DNA from 3 places in the Vibrio sp. SCSIO 43133 genome. Region 1 is predicted to be linked to each of the others. Evidence: predicted binding sites of a transcription regulator. Region 1 holds the regulator's gene; each other region holds the start of a gene.
The links. Region 1 encodes PurR, which represses purine synthesis genes. Its sites were predicted from a motif close to TNANGNAAACGTTTNCNTNA; they were not measured.

Region 1 (3,190 bases):
TGACGGCGAGAAGTGCGATTCCGAGTATTAGCTTTTTGCTCATGATGCTGTCCTTGTGACGACTCTGTATTAGTTTAGTAGACAGGGCGTGGATAGATTTACTTTCATCATAAACTAAAAAAATCAGCCGTTAGGCTGATTTTTTGTATAGAGCGATAAGGGCTAGTTTATAAGACTGGCCAATTCTTCTCTTTTATTTTGCGGAATCACGGACCAGTGCGTGCCATTAATGGCACCCTCTAGCGCCCAAAGTAACTCAAGACCTACAGTATTTGAGTGAGTTCGTTGGATTGCTTTAAAAGCCTCCACAGAACCTTGCTCTTGCAGATCGTATACCGATTCAATTCCAGCTTTCTTAAGCATACGCTCAGTAGCCAGTCTTAAATTAGGTAAATCTTTGAGTCGATTGGGTTTTGTTTCCGACTGTTGCACTTTTTCTGTTTTTGCGAACTCTAAGGCAGAGCGAGCATGAGTCAAGATAACATCCTGATCTTGCCAACAGTCCTCAGGGAGTGCGAAATACTTAGTGACAACGGGGAACCCACGCTTCTTATAAACGTATGGCTTGTAGCCAAGTTGCTTAAATTTAGCGATCGTCTGACGGTTAGTTCTGATATGTAATTTGTTATTCACTGCTAATGCAAACATGGTATCGTCAATAAAGATACCAAATCCACCAAACATAGAACGAGACTTAACTCTTCCAAGCTGAGCGAACAATTGCATCGAGTTTTTTAGTATAGGATTGTCCATGCTTATTCTTTTCTCGGTGTTATTGATTGTGTCACCAAAATCAGGTCCGAGAGTATAGCAAACGGGTGTCAGCCTTCTGTTAGCGGTAAACCAAAAGAATGCTAATACCTTTGCCATCGGTAACCCCGCTACCTATCAAATAAATTTGGTTTAGGCCGGTGGCTTTGCGTCCCACCCTTTCAAGTGGTTTGCCCTGTGCGTGACATATTTAGAATAAATGAAAATGACTCACATCTATGACGGTTGTATGGTAAAAGTGTGATATTGCTTCAGATAATCGATTGGGATTTGTGCGGGAGAGTGTGTCGAAACAAACAATAAAGCGTTCAGTTTATTGGATGAGGATCAAAAAAAAGTGCCTAGAAAGGCACTTTTTTCAGGATTATGTGAGTTTTTTGACAGAATCACGTTCTACAATCTCAGGGTGCATTTCGAAAATGCGTTTTTCGTGACCTTTATCTTTGATTCGTTCTAGAAGAATCTCAAACGCATTCTTACCTACACGACGCTTCGGTTGGTGCACTGTTGTTAGTGGTGGAGAGAAATACTCAGCCAATTCGATATTGTCATAACCGATAACGGAAATATCTTCTGGAACTTTTACACCTAATTGTTGCAGGCGACTCATTAAACCGAATGCCATGGTGTCGTTGAAGCAGAATACGGCAGTTGGACGAACTTCCATTGCTGCAATACGGTTAGCGGCAATCACGGCCGTATCACATTCGAAGTTACCTTCTAAGATTCGGTCATCTTTCATCTCGATACCCGCTTCCGCTAGAGCACGCTGATAGCCGACAATACGCTCTTGGCAAACGGCTTTCTCTAGGTGTCCGCTCAAGCATGCAATGTCAGTATGACCGTTATCGATCAGATATTTAGTTGCGAGATAGCCGCCTTCTTCCGAGTTATCAATGATCTTGTCGGCTTGAGAGCTTTCTGGGCCCCAGTCCATAATCACTTTCGGAATATCTGAATGACGGTCTAGCATTTCTAGTAGCTCTTCAGTTAAGTCGGAGCACATAACCAAAATGCCATCAACACGTTTTTCTGCGAGCATGCGAATATAGTCGCGCTGTTTCTCGTAGACACCACCCGTGTTACATAGGATTAAAGTATAGCCTTGGCGATAGCAGTAGCTTTCAACACCGTCGATGACTTCCGAGAAGAACAAGTTTGTAGATTGAGTGACAAGCATTCCAATCGTTTTGGTCGAGTTACATTTCAAACTACGAGCAACCGCACTTGGTGCATAGTTAAGTTCATCTACCGCTGCCATCACTTTTTCTTGTGTGGCTTCTGCTACAAAACGAGTTTTATTAATTACGTGAGAAACGGTGGTCGTTGAAACGCCAGCCAGACGGGCGACATCTTTGATTGTTGCCATAGCTATATCCTTTTATCGCGGAGTGCTATTAATAGCCAATACCGCTTCGAATTCTGGAAGCCAATATATGGGTTCCTAATAAGTAGTGCATTCTGAATGAAAAAACCGCTTTTCAGCGGTTTGGTTCAACAGTTCGACAGATTATTATTGTGCTTGTTGAATACCAAAGCGGCTTTTGCATTTAAACGGCGGATTGTAGTCTTCCCCATTGATACAAGCAATCACTTATACAACAAATTTATAGATAAGGCGCACTTTTGTCTGTAACGGTGAGTGATAAACAGTACATGCGCCTCAAAATCTTAGGCTTGATCACCTTTTAAGTAATCAAGATCTAGCTTGATGAGTGCTTGAAGTACTGTTGATACCGCGGCGTAAAAACCAAACTCATCGTGCTGCTGACATTTAGTCACGAATTGTGGCACCCAAGTTAGCAGGTGTTGTTCAATAAACTCTGCTTGCTGCTCCATCGCCTCATTCATGTGAGCTTCTGACTCTAATTCGTTGGAACGAATAATGAGGTTCCCGAGAAAATCGAGCTCAATAGCCAAATGATCCGCTGGTTCGTTTAAGTTTTCAGTTACCGCAATATTATGCTCCGCAAGCAACTCTGACATCACTTGAGCGGGTTTGTCGTTTAACAGACCTGACTCACCAATATATAAAGAAGCATAAGGTAGCGCCCCATGCTTATCTGTTTTCAAAAACAGATCACAAAAATCAGCAGACAACTCAAGTTGGGCATCTTCTCTTACTTGCAGTCTGTTTAGTGCGTCGACCATAGAGGCGATAGGAGCTGATAGTGTTGGGTTTTCACCCAGTCCGGTAAGGAAAGCGCGTATATCTGGGCTTTGATATTGCTCGAGTTCTTCTGTGGTTAGTTCTCTAGCAAAGAGGCTCGAAAGCCACCAGTATAATTCAGCACGTTGTTCGTTAAATGCTTTGATTTCTTGCATTTTCTTATCTCCAAAAGTGTTATCTCTATTTTAGCTAATAAAGATGAACAACAGTAATCATTGATGTGAAAAAAAAAGACGAAAAATGAAGGGT
Region 2 (3,190 bases), 990 kb from region 1:
AGCAATGCTGCTTACTGCCGCTAGTTCTGCAGCTTCTTGCTCTTGCTGCTCTTGACGTTCACGTGCATCTAGTACTTCTTTCGTGATCAAGCCTTCTTCGATTTCGCGAAGTGCGATAACCGTTGGCTTATCATTTTCTTCTGGCACTAATGCATCTTTACCACCGATTTGCATCTGACGTGCGCGGCGAGCCGAAATAAGAACTAGGTCGAAACGGTTACCAACTTTTTCAACAGCGTCTTGAACAGTTACGCGTGCCATAAGAACTCCAATAGTTAACTAAATTTTTGATGACGAGAAAGTATACAGGCTATTACGTTTAGATTCTAGATCACAAATGATCCTATTAGCTACTGTTACTTCTGGTTTATTGCATTATTTGCTTAGGGTGAGACCCTATTTGGAGCCTCACTTTGCAAGGAAGTGGTTAAAATCTACCTTACTCGGCGAGTAGGGCGTCTAACATACCTTTGTATTTCACCGCTTGTTTGTCTTGTTTAAGACGCTCAGCACGCAAAATAGCTTTAAAATCAACAAGTGCGCCGTCGAAGTCGTCGTTGACAATGACGTAATCGTACTCATTGTAGTGAGACATTTCTGACTTCGCTTCGCTCATGCGCTTGGCGATCACTTCATCACTGTCTTGGCCACGTACGTTCAAGCGACGCTCTAACTCACTGTTAGATGGTGGCAAAATAAAGACACTTTTCGCTTCTGGCATTTGTTCGCGGATTTGACGAGCGCCTTGCCAGTCGATATCCAAGAATACATCGATGCCTTTTTCTAGCGTCTCTTCAATCCATAGACGAGAAGTACCGTAGTAGTTTCCGAAGACTTCGGCGTATTCCAAAAACGCACCTTGTTCGATCAACGATTCAAAATCGGTTTTCTCAACAAAGTGATAATGAACGCCATCTTCTTCACCAGGACGCATACCACGAGTCGTGTGAGACACTGATACTTTCATTGCGTATGTCGGGTTTTTTTCCAACATTGCTGAAATTAAGCTCGATTTACCAGCACCGCTTGGTGCTGACACGATATAAAGCGTACCTTTACCTATCATTTTTCAGAGTCCACATCTTGGTTGAAGGGGTAGAGAATATCGTTATTTGATACTTCTATTCTATACGTTCACTGACCAAAGCGTTTAAAAATCGGCCAGAAAAATGGAGGCGAAGAGTATCATGTTTGCTAGGAGCTCGACAAGTCATCCGGTGAGTGCTCAGGGAACGTGTGGTTGCATTTTAAAAGGGAGCAAAAACACCGCAGAAGCCAGTTGTTCTTTTTGCCTGAAAGCAAACGTTTGCTTAAATATCAACATTTTGTTTTTAAAGAGATAAAAATAACTCACAAAAGCATTGATTTATTCCTGAGTCTGATTAGAATTCGCGCCAATATTTCTATCGCGCATACGTTTGCGTCTCCCATTTTATCGCTATAGGTCCTACTGTGAGTGCAGAACTAACCGGGCAACGCCAAGCTAGCCCTACTATCATTGAATCCACCTTCAAAGTGAGTGAGCGTAAGTCCACTATCGGTACTGAAGTATATGCTGGCTTTATCACTTTCCTCGCTATGAGCTACATTTTGGCGGTAAACCCAGCCATTTTGGGGGACATTCCTGGAATGGACCGTGGCGCTGTATTTACAGCAACGGCTTTGGCTGCGGCCTTCGCTACGCTAATCATGGGTATTTTTGGAAACTACCCAGTGATGCTAGCCCCCGGCATGAGCATGAATGGTTTCTTTAAAGGTATGCTACTAAGTGGCTCAGTGGCATTAGTTTGGCATGAAGCGCTGCTTGGCATCTTCTTCTCGGGTGTTATCTATCTTATTTTATCGCTAACTAAAATACGCAAAGCGATGATTGAGTCGATTCCAGAAGATTTGAAACTCGCTATTACCGTATCTCTTGGTTTATTTATTGCGTTTCTTGGTCTTAAGAATGCGGGTATTATCGTATCCAACCCAATTATTCTCGTGAGTATGGGCGATATTTCTGACCCGAAAGTCATCATCGCTTATATCAGTATCTTTATCGCATTAGGCTGTATGGTTCGCGATATTAAGTTGGCGACATTTATCTCTTTTGTGTCCGCCATCGTGCTTACGATTCTGGCTGATACCTTCATGGGAACCAACAATGCGCCAATCCCAGAACAACTCGTGGCAATGCCACCAAGCATGGCGAGCAGCTTTGGTGCCATCTTCGATTTCTCAGGGATTACCGCAGAGAAGATGTTTGATCTGCTGTTTATTATGATCATCTTTTTGATTGTCGATTTCTTCGATGGGCTCAGTACTATCGTAGGGGTAGGTCGTGATGCCGGTATCATTGATAAAGATGGTAAGGTGCCTAACGCACGCTCAGCGCTGATTGCAGATGCAGGCGGTACAGTAATGGGTTCAGTGTTCGGTACCACATCAGTCACGGCATTCTCAGAGTCTGGTATTGCCTCATCGCAAGGTGCAAAAACTGGCTTAGCTGCAGTCGTCGTAGCGGGACTATTCCTACTATCACTCTTCCTATACCCGTTGTTCTCGCTATTCTCTGCGGCAATGGTAGCGCCAGCTATGGTCGTGGTTGGTATCTATATGATTGGTCGCTTAGGCGATATTAAATGGGAAAAGAAAGAGTCTCGCATCGCTGCCTTCTTCACCATTATGTTTACCGTATTAAGCTTCTCACCAGCAAATGGTATGGCGATGGGCTTTATCAGTTATGCATTTAGTATGGTTGTGGCAGGGAAAGGGAAACAGGTGCATCCTGTGATTTATGTGCTGTCTGTGGTGTTTATGGCGTATTTAGCGCTGCTGTAATTACTTTAGTTGGCAGAGCTCCTCACAGCAATGTTATTTCATGAGCCGTGCATCTGTGCCCGCAAGAATCTTTTTGGGCTTAGTGCGCGTGTTGAGTATACCCCTACCTGCGCAATGGTGACGGTCAATTTAACTCCCAACTTGTGATATTCAAACAATAAAAAAGCAGGCCGAGGCCTGCTTTTTTATCATTCAACAGATTTACTCAATATTCTGGATCTGCTCGCGCATTTGCTCAATAAGAACCTTTAATTCTACGCCAGAAGTTGTGATATCGGTGCTAATAGACTTAGACGCCAGTGTGTTTGACTCACGGTTGAACTCTTGCATCATGAAATCAAGACGACGACCTACAGAGCCACCTTTC
Region 3 (3,190 bases), 1.6 Mb from region 1:
CATTTAATGCAGGGAACGCCATACATATTCCAAGGCGAAGAGATTGGTATGACTAACCCAGGCTTTACTGAGCTTGCTCAGTATCGTGATGTGGAAAGTTTGAATATGTACAAACTAATGGTTGAAGAGGGCACAACGTCTCATGATGAGATGATGGCGATTTTGCAGCAAAAATCTCGCGATAACTCTCGTACGCCGATGCAGTGGGATGGCAGTGTTAATGCTGGCTTTACTTCAGGAACACCTTGGATTGGAGTCTCTGAAAACTACTCGCAGATCAATGCTCAGGCAGCACTTCAAGACGAACAATCCGTGTTCTACTTCTACAAGGAGCTTATCGCTCTTCGCAAAACGATGCCTGTGATAACCGATGGTAGTTATACTGATTTGTTCCCGGAGCATGAACAGGTGCATGGATATCTGCGAGAAAACGCTGAAACCATGTTGCTATGCCTGAATAACTATTTCGGGCAGGAGACTCAGGTCACTCTACCTGAATCTTTCGTTGCGCTCACTGGACAACGAGTCTTGAGTAACTACGGCCTAGAACGCAAAGTAACGCTTGAGAAAAAAGTAGTCATGAAGCCGTATGAGACGGTAGCTATTTTGATTAATAAGTAACGAGCAATGCCCTTCGCCGAACTGAGAGGAAAGCGAAGGGCATTGGTATTAACCGTAGGTCACTACGTAGCGGGTAGGCTTATGGTTCATAGCTAGAACAAGGTTCAGCATCACTGCACCCAAGATGGAGATCATAATGACGCTCGGTGAGACAAAGAAGAACGAAGCGACTAGGATCGAGCAATCTATTGCCATTTGAGTTTTGCCAACTGAAATACCAAATTTATCTTGAATAAACAGGCAAAGCACATTGAACCCACCAAGACTTGAGCGATGTCTGAATAGAATCAGCATGCCGAGCCCCATCAGCAAGCCGCCAGCAATAGCACAATAAATATCGTTAATCTGATCCAGTGACACGACACGGTACATGTTATCTGTGATAACAGAGACCAACGCCCCCGAAATAGCACTACTCGCGGCAAAACGTTTACCAAAGCGTTTCCATGCTAACAGATAGAACGGGCTATTGAAGGCAAAATACAAGGTACCGAAAGAAACTGGCACAAACTGGCTTACAAGAAGCGCCAGGCCTGTGGTACCGCCAGTTAATAGTTGAGCCGACTGAAGAAAGAAAATACCTTGGGCAACAATAAATGTACCAGTCAGTATTGCTATCCAATCTTCTCTACGTGAGTGTTTTTGCATCAGTTCAAAATTCTTCTTAGTAATAATCGCCGCAATAGTATTGAAAAGATGATCTTTTCGGTAGCTTGAAGGCGAAATTTGCGGTAAACCTATGTAATTCAAATTTTACACTGTGTAAATGGAATTATTGACACTTAGTGTACACATTGTCGTACTAATTCAGGCGCCCATGATGATACCTAAGGTTCACTATGAGAAAACTGCATGAGAAATTTCCAATTTTCTCTTTATGACCTAGATCAAATTATGTATGATGCAAGTCATCAAATGTGGTGACGAAAACGTTTGCTTTTGGTCATTGTGTGGTTTTTTTGAAACTTTCAGAACAATCTGAGTCAGGAGATACAGATGCTTAAGCGTGATATGAACATCGCTGATTACGATGCGGAGCTATTTGCAGCTATTCAAGAAGAAACCCTTCGTCAAGAAGAGCACATCGAGCTTATCGCTTCGGAAAACTACACCAGCCCTCGCGTAATGGAAGCGCAAGGCTCTCAGCTAACAAACAAATATGCTGAAGGTTATCCGGGCAAGCGCTACTACGGTGGTTGTGAATACGTCGATAAAGCGGAAGCACTAGCGATTGACCGTGCGTGTGAGCTATTTGGTTGTGAGTATGCGAACGTTCAGCCTCACTCTGGCTCTCAAGCGAATAGTGCCGTGTACATGGCTCTACTTAACCCAGGCGATACAGTATTAGGTATGAGCTTGGCTCATGGTGGTCACCTTACTCACGGTTCTCCAGTTAACTTCTCTGGTAAGCACTACAACGTAATTCCTTATGGTATCGATGAAGCTGGTCAAATCAACTATGACGAGATGGAACAGCTAGCACTTGAGCACAAGCCAAAAATGATCATTGGTGGTTTCTCTGCGTATAGCCAGATCGTAGACTGGGCTCGTATGCGTGAAATTGCGGATAAAGTCGACGCGTATCTGTTTGTTGATATGGCGCACGTTGCAGGTCTTATTGCAGCTGGTGTTTATCCAACGCCTGTTCCTCATGCACACGTTGTGACGACCACAACACACAAAACATTAGCGGGTCCTCGCGGTGGTCTAATCCTGTCTAATGCAGGCGAAGACATGTACAAGAAGCTAAACTCAGCTGTTTTCCCTGGTGGTCAAGGTGGTCCTTTGATGCATGTTATCGCTGGTAAAGCAGTAGCATTCAAAGAAGCAATGGAGCCTGAGTTTAAAGAGTACCAAGCTCGCGTAATTAAGAACGCAAAAGCGATGGTTGCCCAGTTCCAAGAGCGCGGCTACAAGATTGTGTCTAACGGAACTGAGAACCACCTGTTCCTTGTTGACCTAATCGACAAAGATATTACAGGTAAAGAAGCGGATGCAGCCCTAGGTGCAGCGAACATTACTGTAAACAAAAACTCAGTACCAAATGACCCTCGTAGCCCGTTCGTAACGTCTGGTATCCGTGTTGGTTCTCCAGCGATTACTCGCCGTGGTTTTACTGAAGCAGATGCGACTGAACTTGCTAACTGGATGTGTGATGTTTTAGACAACATCAATGATGAAACAGTGATTGAAGCGACAAAAGCTAAAGTACTCGAGATCTGTAAGCGTCTACCTGTTTACGCTTAATAGATTTATCTAAGAAATAATAAAAGCGAGCTATGAGCTCGCTTTTTTGAGCTTGTATTCGTTTGAAAAGTAAACGCTAGCTATTTATTGATATTCAGTAAAGTTCCAGATTTACACTTGAACGAGTAGTACTTGCGACTTTCACTAAATTGACCCAAGCCTTCACCATTACAGTAATCGATATTAATGTCACGCATGATATCCAGCGTTTTCTCGCTGTTCAGTGCGAATTTAGCGCCGTCTTTACAAACGATACGAACTCGACCATCGTCGCTCACCGAGTACAGATTTACCTCGGTATTACACAGTTCAAATGACGCCT

Region 2: JKJ11_RS15795 (NCS2 family permease) is a predicted target of PurR. The motif match lies at 1,407-1,426, and genes of this name have one in related genera.
Region 3: glyA (serine hydroxymethyltransferase) is a predicted target of PurR. The motif match lies at 1,543-1,562, and genes of this name have one in related genera.

What each region holds. Positions count from the first base shown of each region.
Region 1 is NZ_CP068024.1:2,398,398-2,401,587, reverse strand. It holds gene JKJ11_RS11340 (TVP38/TMEM64 family protein) at 1-43, opposite strand, end outside; gene JKJ11_RS11335 (TfoX/Sxy family DNA transformation protein) at 163-753, opposite strand; cyclic di-GMP riboswitch class I at 869-956, opposite strand; gene purR (HTH-type transcriptional repressor PurR) at 1,136-2,140, opposite strand; gene torD (molecular chaperone TorD) at 2,443-3,096, opposite strand.
Region 2 is NZ_CP068024.1:3,384,717-3,387,906, reverse strand. It holds gene rpoZ (DNA-directed RNA polymerase subunit omega) at 1-261, opposite strand, end outside; gene gmk (guanylate kinase) at 440-1,063, opposite strand; gene JKJ11_RS15795 (NCS2 family permease) at 1,453-2,823, shown strand; gene JKJ11_RS15790 (YicC/YloC family endoribonuclease) at 3,025-3,190, opposite strand, start outside.
Region 3 is NZ_CP068024.1:752,761-755,950, forward strand. It holds gene treC (alpha,alpha-phosphotrehalase) at 1-621, shown strand, start outside; gene JKJ11_RS03680 (YitT family protein) at 670-1,269, opposite strand; gene glyA (serine hydroxymethyltransferase) at 1,618-2,868, shown strand; gene JKJ11_RS03690 (hypothetical protein) at 2,949-3,190, opposite strand, start outside.